Regions from separate parts of the Streptomyces sp. NPDC029526 genome, predicted to be linked through region 2. Evidence: riboswitches for the same ligand, from Rfam matches in the RefSeq annotation. Region 2 holds a riboswitch; the other holds the start of a gene.
The links. Region 2 has a riboswitch for cobalamin ahead of AB0F01_RS25740 ((2Fe-2S) ferredoxin domain-containing protein). Riboswitches for the same ligand answer to the same signal wherever they lie in the genome.
Positions count from the first base shown of each region.

Region 1: linked by a shared signal. The riboswitch ahead of cobN (cobaltochelatase subunit CobN) and the one ahead of AB0F01_RS25740 ((2Fe-2S) ferredoxin domain-containing protein) in region 2 are both predicted to bind cobalamin.

Region 1 is NZ_JBEZWE010000006.1:110,724-117,282, reverse strand. Features, by position in the region: gene AB0F01_RS16670 (precorrin-2 C(20)-methyltransferase) at 1-613, opposite strand, end outside; gene AB0F01_RS16665 (precorrin-8X methylmutase) at 610-1,281, opposite strand; gene cobG (precorrin-3B synthase) at 1,278-2,675, opposite strand; cobalamin riboswitch at 2,720-2,873, shown strand; gene cobN (cobaltochelatase subunit CobN) at 2,904-6,539, shown strand.
Region 2 is NZ_JBEZWE010000016.1:60,161-66,719, forward strand. Features, by position in the region: gene AB0F01_RS25735 (CoA transferase subunit A) at 1-463, opposite strand, end outside; gene AB0F01_RS25740 ((2Fe-2S) ferredoxin domain-containing protein) at 987-1,406, opposite strand; cobalamin riboswitch at 1,468-1,594, opposite strand; gene AB0F01_RS25745 (potassium/proton antiporter) at 2,571-4,100, shown strand; gene AB0F01_RS25750 (SRPBCC family protein) at 4,290-4,745, shown strand; gene AB0F01_RS25755 (VOC family protein) at 4,857-5,237, opposite strand; gene AB0F01_RS25760 (RidA family protein) at 5,543-5,938, opposite strand; gene AB0F01_RS25765 (WYL domain-containing protein) at 6,072-6,559, shown strand, end outside.

The DNA of each region.
Region 1 (6,559 bases), on a different contig from region 2:
CGTACCGCGCGTCCCCCAGTCGTCCCGAACGCTCCAGCGCCCGCCGGACCTTGGGGAAGGTGCGGCCCAGCTTCATCACCACGGCCACGTCGGTCGCGGCCAGCCGTGCCGTCAGCTCCTCCTCGGGCAGCGTGCCCGGCAGGACCGTGAGCACCTCCTCGCCCTCGGCGAGGGGCGTGCCCAGGCGGGCCGAGGCGGCGGACACCGAGGTGACACCGGGGATCACCTCGGTGTCGTAGCGGTCCGCGAGCCGCTTGTGCATGTGCATGTAGGAGCCGTAGAACAGCGGGTCGCCCTCCGCGAGGACGGCGACCGTGCGGCCCGCGTCCAGGTGGGCGGCGAGCCGGGCCGACGCCTCGGCGTAGAAGTCGTCCATGGCGCCCTGGTAGCCGCCCGGATGGTCGGTGGTCTCCGTGGTCAACGGGTAGACCAGGCGCTCCTCGACGTGGTCCGGGCGCAGGTGGCGGGCCGCGATCGAACGGGCGATGGACCGGCCGTGCCGGGCACTGTGGTAGGCGATCACGTCCGCCGACGCGATCACCTCGACGGCCCGCAGGGTCATCAGGGACGGGTCACCGGGGCCCAGACCGACCCCGTACAGCTTGCCGCTCACTCTTCCTCGCTCGCGATCGCGTTGAGGGCCGCCGCCGCGATGGCGCTGCCCCCGCGCCGGCCGCGCACCACCAGGTGCTCCAGTCCGGACGGGTGGGCGGCCAGGGCGTCCTTGGACTCGGCCGCGCCGACGAAGCCGACGGGCACGCCGATGACGGCGGCGGGCCGCGGGGCGCCTTCGTCGATCATCTCCAGCAGCCGGAACAGCGCGGTGGGCGCGTTGCCGACGGCCACCACCGCACCCTCCAGCCGGTCCCGCCACAGCTCCAGGGCGGCGGCGCTGCGCGTGGTGCCCAGCCGCGCCGCCAGCTCCGGCACGTTCGGGTCGGACAGCGTGCACAGCACGTCGTTGCCGGCGGGCAGCCGCTTGCGGGTGACCCCGCTGGCGACCATCTGCACGTCGCAGAGGACGGGCGCCCCGGCGCGCAGCGCCTCGCGGGCGCGGGCCACCACGTCCGGGCTGAAGGAGAGGTCGCGGACGAGGTCGACCATGCCGCAGGCATGGATCATCCGGACCGCGACCTGGCTGACGTCGGCGGGCAGGGCCGCGAGGTCGGCCTCCGCGCGAATGGTGGCGAAGGACTCGCGGTAGATGGCCGCGCCGTCCTTCTCGTAGGCGTACGTGGTCACGGTGTCGTTCTCGCTGCTCTCGGTCGTCGTACGGCTCATGGAAGGATCGCCGCCAGGGCGGCGGCGAATCCGGAGGGGTCGTCCAGGGACGTGCCGCGCGGGTCCTGTCCCCGGACGGCGGTGGTGAGGCGGTAGCCGCCGCCGGGCTCGGCGACCACGTCGACCCGGTCGCCGCGGGGGTGACCGCAGCGCCGCTCGCACCCGGACCAGTACACCGGCAGCGGGGCCCGGCCGGCCGCGGTGAGGGCCCGGCCGGCGTCCGCGCGCACGTCCGCACGGGACTTGGCGCAGCCCGGGCGGCCGGTGCAGGCGCCGACCCGCGGCCAGGGCGACGTGGCGTCGGTGACCAGCCCGATGGCGGCGAGCCGGGCGAGGACGTCGGCCGCCCGGCCGGGGCCGGCGTCCGGCGCGGGGACGACGAGGCCGCGCCACGGCGTGAGCCGCAGCTCACGCGTCGGGAACGCGGCGGCGGCCCGCATCACCTCCCGCCACTGGGCGGCGGTGAGCCGGCCGAACGGTGCGTGCGCGCACAGCGCGGCACCGGCCCGCCCGGGGGCCGGGCCGGCCGCTTCGACGGTGTCCCGCAGCTCGGTGGTGTCCCGGCCCTCGGTGGTGTCCCGGTTCTCGGTGGTGTCCCGGTTCTCGGTGGTGTCCCGGTCCTCGGCCGTGTCCCGGGCCACGCGGGCGCACCCGATGCCCGCCCGCGTCAGCCCGCGTGCCACCGCGCCCGTCAACTCGTCGTCCGGCACGTCCAGTTCGTGGATCCGCCAGACCCGCGCGCCGCGGGCGCGCGCCACGTCCAGGAACACCTCCGCCGCCAGCACGGCGGCCCGGGGCGCGTCCTCGCCGGAGACCCGCAGGGCCTCCGGTGCCGAGCCCAGCGAGAGCAGCGCGCCCTCGCCGTGCGTCGCCCGCACGGTCACGTCGGCGCCGAGCCCGGCGACATCCCCGCGCCCGTCGTCCAGCGCGAACAGGAAGCGACCCGACAGGGCCACCGCCGCCGCGCTCGCGCACAACGCCGCGTCCAGGTCCGTCAGCCACCGCCGCACGTCCCGCGCGCCCCGCCCGTCCAGGCCGGACAGCGGGGAGGCGACGACGTTGCGCACCCGTTCGTGCGCCGGCGACGGCAACAACCCGGCCGCGCCCAGCAGTTCGGCGAGCTCCGCGCCGCACGCGGCCCGCAGCCCCCGCAGTTGGACGTTGCCCCGGGAGGTCAGATGCAGCTCCCCGTCACCGAGGAGCCGGGCCGCGTCCCCGAGCACCACGGCCTGCTCCACGGTGAGCACACCGCCCGGAATCCGCACCCGGGCCAGCGCCCCGTCGTCCGCCTCGTGCAGCCGCAGGGCACCCGGGCAGGCGTCGCCGGCGTCCCGGGAGACCGCTGTGGCCTGGGACGACGAGGGGTGGGGTGCCGTGGACATGGCGGCGAGCATACCCACCATCACACCGGGTGCACGCCCTCCCGTCCTCGCCGGGCACCTACTATGCTCCTCAGCGGATCACCCGATCCGCCACCGCCATGACGGCGACAGGGGAGGAAGCCCGGTGAGAATCCGGCGCGGTCCCGCCACTGTGAATCCGGCCACTGAGGCCGGGTGAGCCAGGAACTCCCGCCGTCTACACCGCCCGGGGCGCGGACCCCGAGGAAGGCCAGACGACGCATGCCGTTCTCGTCCGGGGACCACCCCCAGCACGCCGAGCAGCCCCGCATCCTGCTCCTGTCGACCTCCGACACCGACCTGCTCAGCGCCCGCGCCGCCGACGGCCCCGTGGCCTACCGGTTCGCGAACCCCTCCCGGCTCCCGCTCGACGACCTGCCCGCCCTCCTCGACGGCGTCTCCCTCGTCGTCGTCCGCCTGCTCGGCGGCCTGCGCGCCTGGCAGGACGGCCTCGACCTGCTGCTCGCCGACGGCCGCCCCGTCGTCGTCCTCACCGGCGAACAGGCCCCCGACGCCCAGCTGATGGCCGCCTCCACGGTCCCCGTCGGCATCGCCGCCGAGGCGCACGCCTACCTCGCCCACGGCGGCCCCGCCAACCTGGAACAGCTGGCCCGGTTCCTGTCCGACACGGTCCTGCTCACCGGCCACGGCTTCGATCCGCCCGCGCCCGCCCCCACCTGGGGCCCCCTGGAGCGCACCTCCCGCGGCGGGAACGGACCCGTCGTGGCCGTGCTCTACTACCGCGCCCACCACATGAGCGGCAACACCGCCTTCGTCGAGGCGCTGTGCTCGGCCGTCGAGGACGCGGGCGGACGCGCCCTGCCGCTGTACGTGGCCTCCCTGCGCGCCCCCGAACCCGAGCTGATCGACGCGCTCGGGGCCGCCGACGCGATCGTCACCACCGTCCTCGCGGCCGGCGGCACCCGGCCCGCGGAAGCCTCCGCGGGCGGCGACGACGAGTCCTGGGACGCGGGCGCCCTCGCCGCCCTGGACGTGCCCATCCTCCAGGCGCTGTGCCTGACCGGCTCCCGCACCGCCTGGGAGGACAACGACGAGGGCGTCTCCCCGCTGGACGCCGCGAGCCAGATCGCCGTGCCCGAGTTCGACGGCCGCCTGATCACCGTGCCGTTCTCCTTCAAGGAGATCGACGCCGACGGCCTGCCCGCCTACGTCGCCGACCCCGAACGGGCCGCCCGCGTCGCCGGCATCGCCGTCCGCCACGCCCGCCTGCGGCACGTCCCCGCCGCCCGCAAGCGCCTCGCCCTGGTCCTCTCCGCCTACCCGACCAAGCACTCCCGCATCGGCAACGCCGTCGGCCTGGACACCCCCGCCAGCGCGGTCGCCCTGCTGCGCCGGCTGCGCGAGGAGGGCTACGACTTCGGCGACGGCGCCGACGTGCCCGGCCTGGCCTCCGGCGACGGCGACGAACTGATCCGCGCCCTGATCGAGGCCGGCGGCCACGACCAGGAGTGGCTCACCGAGGAGCAGCTCGCCCGCAACCCGGTGCGCATCCCGGCCGCCGACTACCGCCGCTGGTACGCCACCCTCCCCGAGGACCTGCGCACCTCCGTCGAACGGCACTGGGGCCCGCCGCCCGGCGAGATGTTCGTCGACCGCAGCCGGAACCCGGAGGGCGACATCGTCCTGGCCGCCCTCCGCTTCGGCAACCTGCTGATCCTCATCCAGCCCCCGCGCGGCTTCGGCGAGAACCCCATCGCCATCTACCACGACCCCGATCTGCCGCCCTCCCACCACTACCTGGCCGCCTACCGCTGGATCGCCGCCCCCGCCGACGACGGCGGCTTCGGCGCCGACGCGATGATCCACCTCGGCAAGCACGGCAACCTGGAGTGGCTGCCCGGCAAGAACGCCGGCCTGTCCGCCGCCTGCGGCCCCGACGCCGCCCTCGGCGACCTCCCCCTGATCTACCCGTTCCTGGTCAACGACCCCGGCGAGGGCACCCAGGCCAAGCGCCGCGTCCACGCCACCCTCGTCGACCACCTCGTCCCGCCGATGGCCCGCGCCGACTCCTACGGCGACATCGCCCGCCTGGAACAACTCCTCGACGAGTACGCGCAGATCGCGTCCATGGACCCGGCGAAGTTGCCCGCGATCCGCGCCCAGATCTGGACCCTCATCCAGGCCGCCCGCCTCGACCACGACCTCGGCCTCCAGGACCGCCCCGACGACGACGGCTTCGACGACTTCCTGCTGCACGTCGACGGCTGGCTGTGCGAGGTCAAGGACGCCCAGATCCGCGACGGACTGCACGTCCTCGGCACCCCGCCGGACGGCGCCGACCGCGTCAACCTCGTACTGGCCATTCTGCGCGCCCGCCAGATCTGGGGCGGCACCACCGCCCTGCCCGGCCTGCGTGAAGCCCTCGGCCTCGACGAGTCCGCCGCCACCCGCACCACCGCCGACGCCGCCGAGGAGGAGGCCCGCGCCCTCGTCCAGACCATGGAGGATGCCGGCTGGGACCCCGCCGCCGTCCCCGCCGACCGCGGTGAACAGGTCCGCGCGATCCTGGAGTTCGCCGCCCGCGAGGTCGTGCCCCGCCTCGCCGCCACCACCGCCGAACTCGACCACGCCGTGCACGCCCTGAACGGCGGCTTCGTCCCGGCCGGCCCCTCCGGCTCCCCGCTGCGCGGTCTGGTCAACGTGCTGCCGACCGGCCGCAACTTCTACTCCGTCGACCCCAAGGCCGTCCCCTCCCGGCTCGCCTGGGAGACCGGCCAGGCCCTCGCCGACAGCCTCCTCGAGCGCTACCGCGCCGACCACGGCGACTGGCCCAACTCCGTCGGCCTGTCCCTGTGGGGCACCAGCGCCATGCGCACCGCCGGCGACGACGTCGCCGAGGCGCTCGCCCTGCTCGGCGTCCGCCCCGTCTGGGACGAGGCGTCCCGCCGCGTCACCGGCCTCGAAGCCGTCCCGTACGAGGAACTGGGCCGCCCGCGCATCGACGTCACCCTGCGCATCTCCGGCTTCTTCCGCGACGCCTTCCCGCACACCATCGGCCTGCTCGACGACGCGGTCCGCCTGGCGGCCGGACTGGACGAACCGGCCCACGTCAACCACGTCCGCGCCCACGTCCAGCAGGACCTGGCCGACCACGGCGACGAACGGCGCGCCACCACCCGCATCTTCGGCTCCCGCCCCGGCACCTACGGCGCCGGCCTGCTCCAGCTCATCGACTCCCGCGACTGGCGCACCGACGCCGACCTCGCGGAGGTCTACACCGTCTGGGGCGGCTACGCCTACGGCCGGGAACTCGACGGCCGCCCCGCCCGGGGCGAGATGGAGACCGCGTACCGGCGGATCGCCGTCGCCGCCAAGAACACCGACACCCGCGAACACGACATCGCCGACTCCGACGACTACTTCCAGTACCACGGCGGCATGGTCGCCACCGTCCGCGCCCTGCGCGGCACCGCCCCCGAGGCGTACATCGGCGACTCCACCCGCCCCGAGACGGTCCGCACCCGCACCCTGGTCGAGGAGACCTCCCGGGTCTTCCGCGCCCGGGTCGTCAACCCCAAGTGGATCGAGGCGATGCGCCGCCACGGCTACAAGGGCGCCTTCGAACTCGCCGCCACCGTCGACTACCTCTTCGGCTACGACGCCACCACCGGCGTCCTCGCCGACTGGATGTACGACAAGCTCACCGAGGCGTACGTCCTGGACCCCGCCAACCGGGAGTTCCTCCAGCAGGCCAACCCGTGGGCCCTGCACGGCATCGCGGAGCGGCTGCTGGAGGCCGAGTCGCGCGGTATGTGGGAGAAGCCGGACCCGGAGGTGCTCCAGCAGCTGCGGCAGGTGTTCCTGGAGACGGAGGGCGACCTGGAGGGCGAGGACTGAGTCGCCGGTCTCGCTCGTGC
Region 2 (6,559 bases):
CGCGCGTCTCCTTCGCCGGCGACGCGACCGCGACCGCGCCGTCCGGACCGTACCGCCAGGGCAGCCCGCCCTGCCCGACCTGCGTGCCGGCGCCGGCGGGCGTGTAGAACGCCGGGACACCCGCCCCGCCGGCCCGCAGGCGTTCCGCCAGTGTTCCCTGGGGGACCAGCTCCACTTCCAGTTCCCCGCTGAGGTACTGGCGGGCGAACTCCTTGTTCTCGCCCACGTAGGAGCTGGTCATGCGGGCGATCCTCCCGGCCCTCAGCAGCAGGCCGAGCCCCCAGTCGTCCACCCCGCAGTTGTTGGAGACGACCTTGAAGCCGCCCACGTCCCGCTCCAGCAGCGCGGCGAGCAGCGCGCTCGGTATGCCGCACAGTCCGAAGCCGCCCACCGCCAGCGACGCGCCCTGGTGGATGTCGGCCACGGCCTCGTCCGCGCTGTCGACCGCCTTGTCCAGCCCCATACGGTCCCTTTCCGTCAGGGGCGCGGTACGCCCCCCGAACAGCCGGGCGGCATGGGTCCGAAGACCCGCGCGCCGCGGCTCCGTCATCGATGGACGCGACTCTAGGGATGCTCGGAAGCCCACCGGTATGGGCGCCTACGACACCGTCCGCCGGGACGATATGTGGTCGCCTGCCAGGCGCGAAGGCGCTGTATGCCGCCGGGGCGGAGGGCTGGGGGCCGGCTCACCATGGGTGCCGACCCCACATCCGGTGCCGGTGAACCGACTTGGAGTGGTCCGACGACCTACAGGCATCCTGGGGCGGTCGGGGGACCTCCGGCCTCCGGGCGCCCGGTCCCCTTCGCTCGCGAACGGGCGTCCGCTCCTCCCCCGCCGTCCGGTGCGATGCCCCCCGGGCGCGCTCGCGGGCACGTTCCTGACGGGAGCCCGCCACGACGGGAGCCCGCCCTGGCGGCTGCGCGTCACGCGGCAGACCGTCTTGCCGACTGTGCGTCAGGCGGCAGACCGACCTGCCGGCTGTGCGTCACCGTCGACGGGGTGGCCCCGGGGTGCGGCGGCGCGGCGGCGTGAAGGTGTAGAGGTCCAGGATGTCCGGCAGCGGGGCGACCCCGGGGCCGCCGGCACGCACCCAGCCGGCGATGTCCTCGGTCGCGGCCGGGTCGTTGACCAGTCCCAGCCACACCGGGCGGCCTCCGGCGGCCCGTCCTGCGGAGGAGGGCTGTACGACGACGACGTTGGCCTGGTCGCACACGTCCAGGCAGGCGGACACCCGCACGGGGGCCACGGTACGCAGACGCGCGGTCTGGGCCGCGTGGTCCCCGCTCACCTTCACCGTGCCGCAGCAGCAGTCCCGGCACACCACGATCCGGCACGGAACCTCACCGGCCGGGCGCGGAGGCACCTGTTCCTGCCCCGGATCGTCGTCCTCCCTGCGAACGAGCATGCCGAACCACCCCTCCTCCGGGGAGATCCGCCCCGGTTTCCGTGCGAGGAGGCGACGACGTGAGTCTCCTGGCTCTCGGGTCGTAGCTGGTGTCCCCGCCTTCCCACCCGCCGTGGGGCAGTGGCCTGTTGGGGACGCGCTCACCGATCACAGTGGCGGGACCGCGCCGGATTCGCACCGGCTTCCTCGGACCGTCGTCGCCCTGTCACCGGTCATCATCGCACCCGTGTGCCCCGGCCCCCGAGTGCCCCGGTCAGCTCCGGTGGGTGGTGCACGCACCACTGCCCGGTCACCCGCCCGGTCACCCCTGTCGGCTCCTCCGACAGGCCCTGTCACCAGGGACACTGGTCTTCGGCGGCGGTCGCGGGCCGGCATTCCTCCACGTCACGCCGCTGTCGCAGCCGGTTATGCGTGTTCTAGGCTGCTTCGCCCCGGGTGTGATCGTTGTCCCACCGTGCGAGGAGATCAGATGACCGCCACCGCCGACCACGACGACCACCGCGACGGCCACCTCGACGGGCATGACGGCCACGACGGCCACGACTGCTCCGGCTGTCACGACGGCCGCGGCTGCTGCGCCGGCCACCACGGGGGCCGCGACGGACTCGACGGCCGCCGTGGCAGCCGGAGCCACCACGCCGGGCGGTCGACCCGTCACGTGCGGAGCGGCCTGCGCCGACGCGTCGCGGGGAACGTGCGCGTACGTGCGACACCGCGCCAGCGCGGCGGCGCCCCGCCATCGCCCGAGGTGCCCCGCTCGTACGGTGCCCGCCGATCATGTCCCGCCCCTCGGTCCCGCCGCATCCCGCGGTCGGCGTGCACGCCGCTCCCTCCGTACCCGACACGCGCGCTGCGCCCGGCGTGGCCGCCGTGGCCGACAAGCTCGCCGCATCCGCCCTACCCGACATGCCCGCCGCATCCGCCACGTCCGACGTGCCCTCCGCATCCGCCGCCGTTCGGGCCGTCGGCACGGTTCGGTCACCCCGGGCGCTTCAGGCGCTTCGCGCGCTTCGGGTGCTTCGGGCGCTCACCGCTGCGGGCCCGGACCCGGTGGGAGGACCAGGAGGGGTCACGGCCCCCGGGCGCGTGCGGCGAGGTGACGCGGCGCAGATGCCCCCGCCACGCCAACCGTTCCGTCGCGGGTGACTGCGCGAGGACCCCCGGATGACGCTGCCCGAGCTGTACCTCGCCCTCCTGATCGGCGGGGTCGTCCTGCTGGCCAGCATCGCCGCGGCCCACACGGCGCACCGCATCGGCCTGCCCAGCCTGCTGCTCTTCCTCGCGGTCGGCGTGATCGCCGGGGAGGACGGGATCGGCCTGGATTTCGACAACGCCCAGATGGCCCAGGCACTGGGGACCGCGGCCCTGGGACTGATCCTCATCGAGGGCGGTCTGAGCACCCGGTGGGAGGACGTCCGGCGTCAGTTGGCCCCCGCCGGCGTGCTCGCGACCGTCGGGGTGGGCATCTCGGTCGTCGTGACGGCGGCCGGCGCCCACTGGCTGCTCGGCATGGAGTGGCAGTTGGCGCTGCTGCTGGCGGCCATCGTCTCCTCCACCGACGCCGCCGCCGTGTTCGCCGTGCTGCGTTCCCTGCCCCTGCCGCAGAAGCTGACCGGGCTGGTGGAGTCCGAGTCCGGCTTCAACGACGCTCCGACCATCATCCTGGTCCTGGTCTTCTCCACCGTGGGAACCAACCCGTCCAGCCCCGGGCTCCTCGTCCTCAACCTGTTCTACCAGCTCGCCGTCGGCGGGCTGCTCGGCGTGCTGATCGGCCGGCTCGGCGCCGCCGCGTTGCGGCACATCGCCCTGCCCGCCACGGGGCTGTACCCCCTGGCCACGGTCGGCTTCGGGATCATCGCGTTCGCCGCGGCCGGCACGGTCGGCGCCAGCGGCATCATCGCCGCGTACCTGTCCGGCCTGGTGCTGGGCAACGCCCAGCTGCCGCACCGTGCCGCGACCCGTTCCTTCGCCGAGGGCACCGGCTGGCTGGCGCAGATCGGCCTGTTCGTCATGCTCGGCCTGCTGGTCGATCCCAGCGAACTGCCGTCGGCGATCGTCCCGGCGCTCGTCGTCGGTTCGGTGCTGCTGTTCGTCGCCCGCCCGATCTCCGTGGTGCTGTGCCTGCTGCCCTTCCCGATCCCCTGGCGGGAGCAGACGTTCATCTCCTGGGCGGGCCTGCGGGGCGCGGTGCCCATCGTGCTCACCACCTTCCCCATCGTGGCCGGGATCGACGGGGCTCGCGACGTGCTCAACATCGTGTTCCTCCTCGTCATCCTCTTCACCCTCATCCAGGGCCCCACCCTGCCCGCGGTGGCCCGGCGTCTGCGTCTGGTCCGCACGGGCGCGCTGCGCGAGATCCAGGTGGAGACCGCGCCCCTCGACGTCCTGGACGCCGACCTGCTCACCGTCGGCATCCCGGAGGGTTCCCGGCTGCACGGGGTCGCCGTCTTCGAGCTGAGGCTGCCGCCTCCGACCGTCGTCACCCTCATCGTGCGCGACGGCACGACCCTCGTCCCGGACCGGGAGACCGTGCTGCGGGAGGGCGACGAACTGCTGCTCATCACCACCCCGCACACCCGGGACGCCACGGAGCGCCGCCTGCGGGCCATCGGCCGGCGTGGCAAACTCGCCCGCTGGCTCGGCGAGCACGGGTCCCCCGATCCGGAAGACGACGCGCCGACGCGGACCGAATAGCGGCGCACGCCTCTCCCCCGCCCGGGCCGCGCTGCGCCTCGTTCCCTCGCCGCCGCCCGTATGGACGCCCAGGTGTGGGCAGGTCACCGGCGTGCGAACCAGCCTGGGTACGGGCCCCGAAGCGGCCCGGCCGTTCACCGTCGTGCCGGGAGAACGGTCAGCTCGCACCGACCGAGAAGCCTGGTGACCATGGCCCGCAACCGCCGCCTGATCCTCAGTCCGCCGTCCACGGTCTGGGACCTGCTGGCCGACGGTCAGCGGTACCACGAGTGGGTGACCGGGACCCAGCGCATCCTCGGCGTCGACGCGCACTGGCCCCAGGTGGGTGCGCGACTCCGCGTCCGCGTCGGCGCCGGCCCGCTCACCCTGGACGACATCTGCACCGTACGGATCTGCGAACCGCACCGGCGTCTGGAACTGGAAGCACGGGCGGAACCCTTCGGGGCGGCGCGCATCGCGATGCAGCTCGTCCCGTGGGGTGAGAACACCCTGTTCCTGCTGGAGTGGCACCCGCTCCGGGGACCGGGGACGCGCATGCACGGGCTGCCGGTGGACTACGTCGCCTCCGTCCGCAACGGCATGATGCTCACCAAGTTGGCGCGCATCGCGGTCCGTGAGCACCGGGGCGCGCTGCGGAGGCCGTGACGCGCACAGCGACGGCACTGCCCGGCCGCCGGTTATCCTCCACCGGCGGCCGGGCAGCCACAACCAGGCCGTCGCAACCAGGCCGTCACGGCCGAGCAGTCGGCCGCGCGGTCACAGCGGCTTCAGGCGGGCCTTCAGCAGGCAGAACTCGTTGCCCTCGGGGTCGGCCAGGACGTGCCACTGCTCGTCCCCCGTCTGACCGATCTCGGCCGGACGCGCGCCGATCGCCAGCAGGCGCTCCAGCTCCGCGTCCTGGTCACGGTCGGTGGGGTTGACGTCGATGTGGAGACGCAGCTTGCCGGGCTCCGGCTCGTCCCGGCGGCTGAGGATGATCGTGGGCTGAGCGCCGCCGAAGCCCTCACGCGGCCCGATCTCCAGCATCTCGTCGCCCTCACGGTCGAGCACGACGAAGTCCAGGACCTCGCACCAGAACCGTGCCAGCGCCTCGGGATCGCGGCAGCCCAACACCAGTTCACTGATACGACACGCCACGGTCCCACCGCTTTCGTCCGGAGGTGCCGCCGTACGGGCGGCCGGCAAGCGCCATGGCGCTCGTCGCAGGCCACGGCCGCACCGACGCTAGTGGACCACGGACGCCGCCGCGAGCTCTTTTGTCGCCTCCCCCGCCCGCGCGGGAGGACGGCACCGGAAACCCCCCGTTGCTCGTGCCGGACACGGGCGGGCGGCGGGGCCGGGACCGCGCACCGTCCCCGGCCGCCTCCGGCACCTCCGTGGCGCGGGTCCGTTCCGCCCCGGGTCACTCAGCGATGCCGCACCGATCGGTGACCGCGTCGGTATCAGGCGACCGCGGTCCCCTCGAGTTCCACCATCAACTCGGGCAGTGCCAGTCGAGTCACCCCGAGCATCGTGGTGGTCGGTGCCACCCGGGCGGCTCCCAGGCGGGCGGCCAGGACTCCGTAGTGCTCGAAGAGCCGGTCCACGTCGGTGGTGTACACGTTCAGCCTGACCAGTTCCGTGAGCGACATGCCTCCCTGGGTCAGCACGGCTTCCAGGTTGTCGAGGGCCAGCGTCAACTGCCCCGCCATGTCGTCCACGTGACGTGGTGTGCCGTCGTCGCCCATCGCGCCCTGACCGGAGCAGTACAGGGTCCGGGTGTGCCCCGAAACGAGTTCTCCCTGGCTGTATCCGAGAGGTACCGACCACGGCCACGGGTTCACCGTCGAACGCTCCATCGATCTACCAACTCCCTTTTCCACACGTGATGTTCCACGCCCATGGAGCCGGCCCGGCCGCCCCCCGCGTGATGTGGACCAGCCTCCCCGCGTATCACGACACCCTCGGTCATGTATTCGCTACGGTTCTCGGATGCGCGCCGACCGGCTGATCTCGCTCGTCCTGCTGTTGCGCCGGAACGGCCGGATGACGGCGCCTGCACTCGCCCGTGAGCTGGAGGTGTCCACCCGCACCGTGCTCCGCGACATCGAGGCCCTGTCCTCGGCGGGTGTGCCGGTGTACTCCGAGCGCGGGCGGCACGGCGGGTTCGCGCTCCTGAACGACTTCCGCACGGAGCTCAGCGGACTGACCGGGCTCACCCACGAGGAAGCCCTCGCCCTCCTCGCGGCCGGGTCCACACGCGGCGAACAGGTCTTCGGACTCGGCCCGGCACTCGCCTCCGGACTGCGCAAGGTGCTCGACGCACTCCCCGACTCCCACCGCTCCGGCACGTCCGCAGCGGCCCGGCGGTTCCACCTGGACCCGGACACGGACCTGCTCGCCCGCCGGCTCGACACCGAGCGGATACCCGACGCCGCCATGCGCGAAGTCCGGCACGCGGTCCTCGCCGGGCGGAAGGT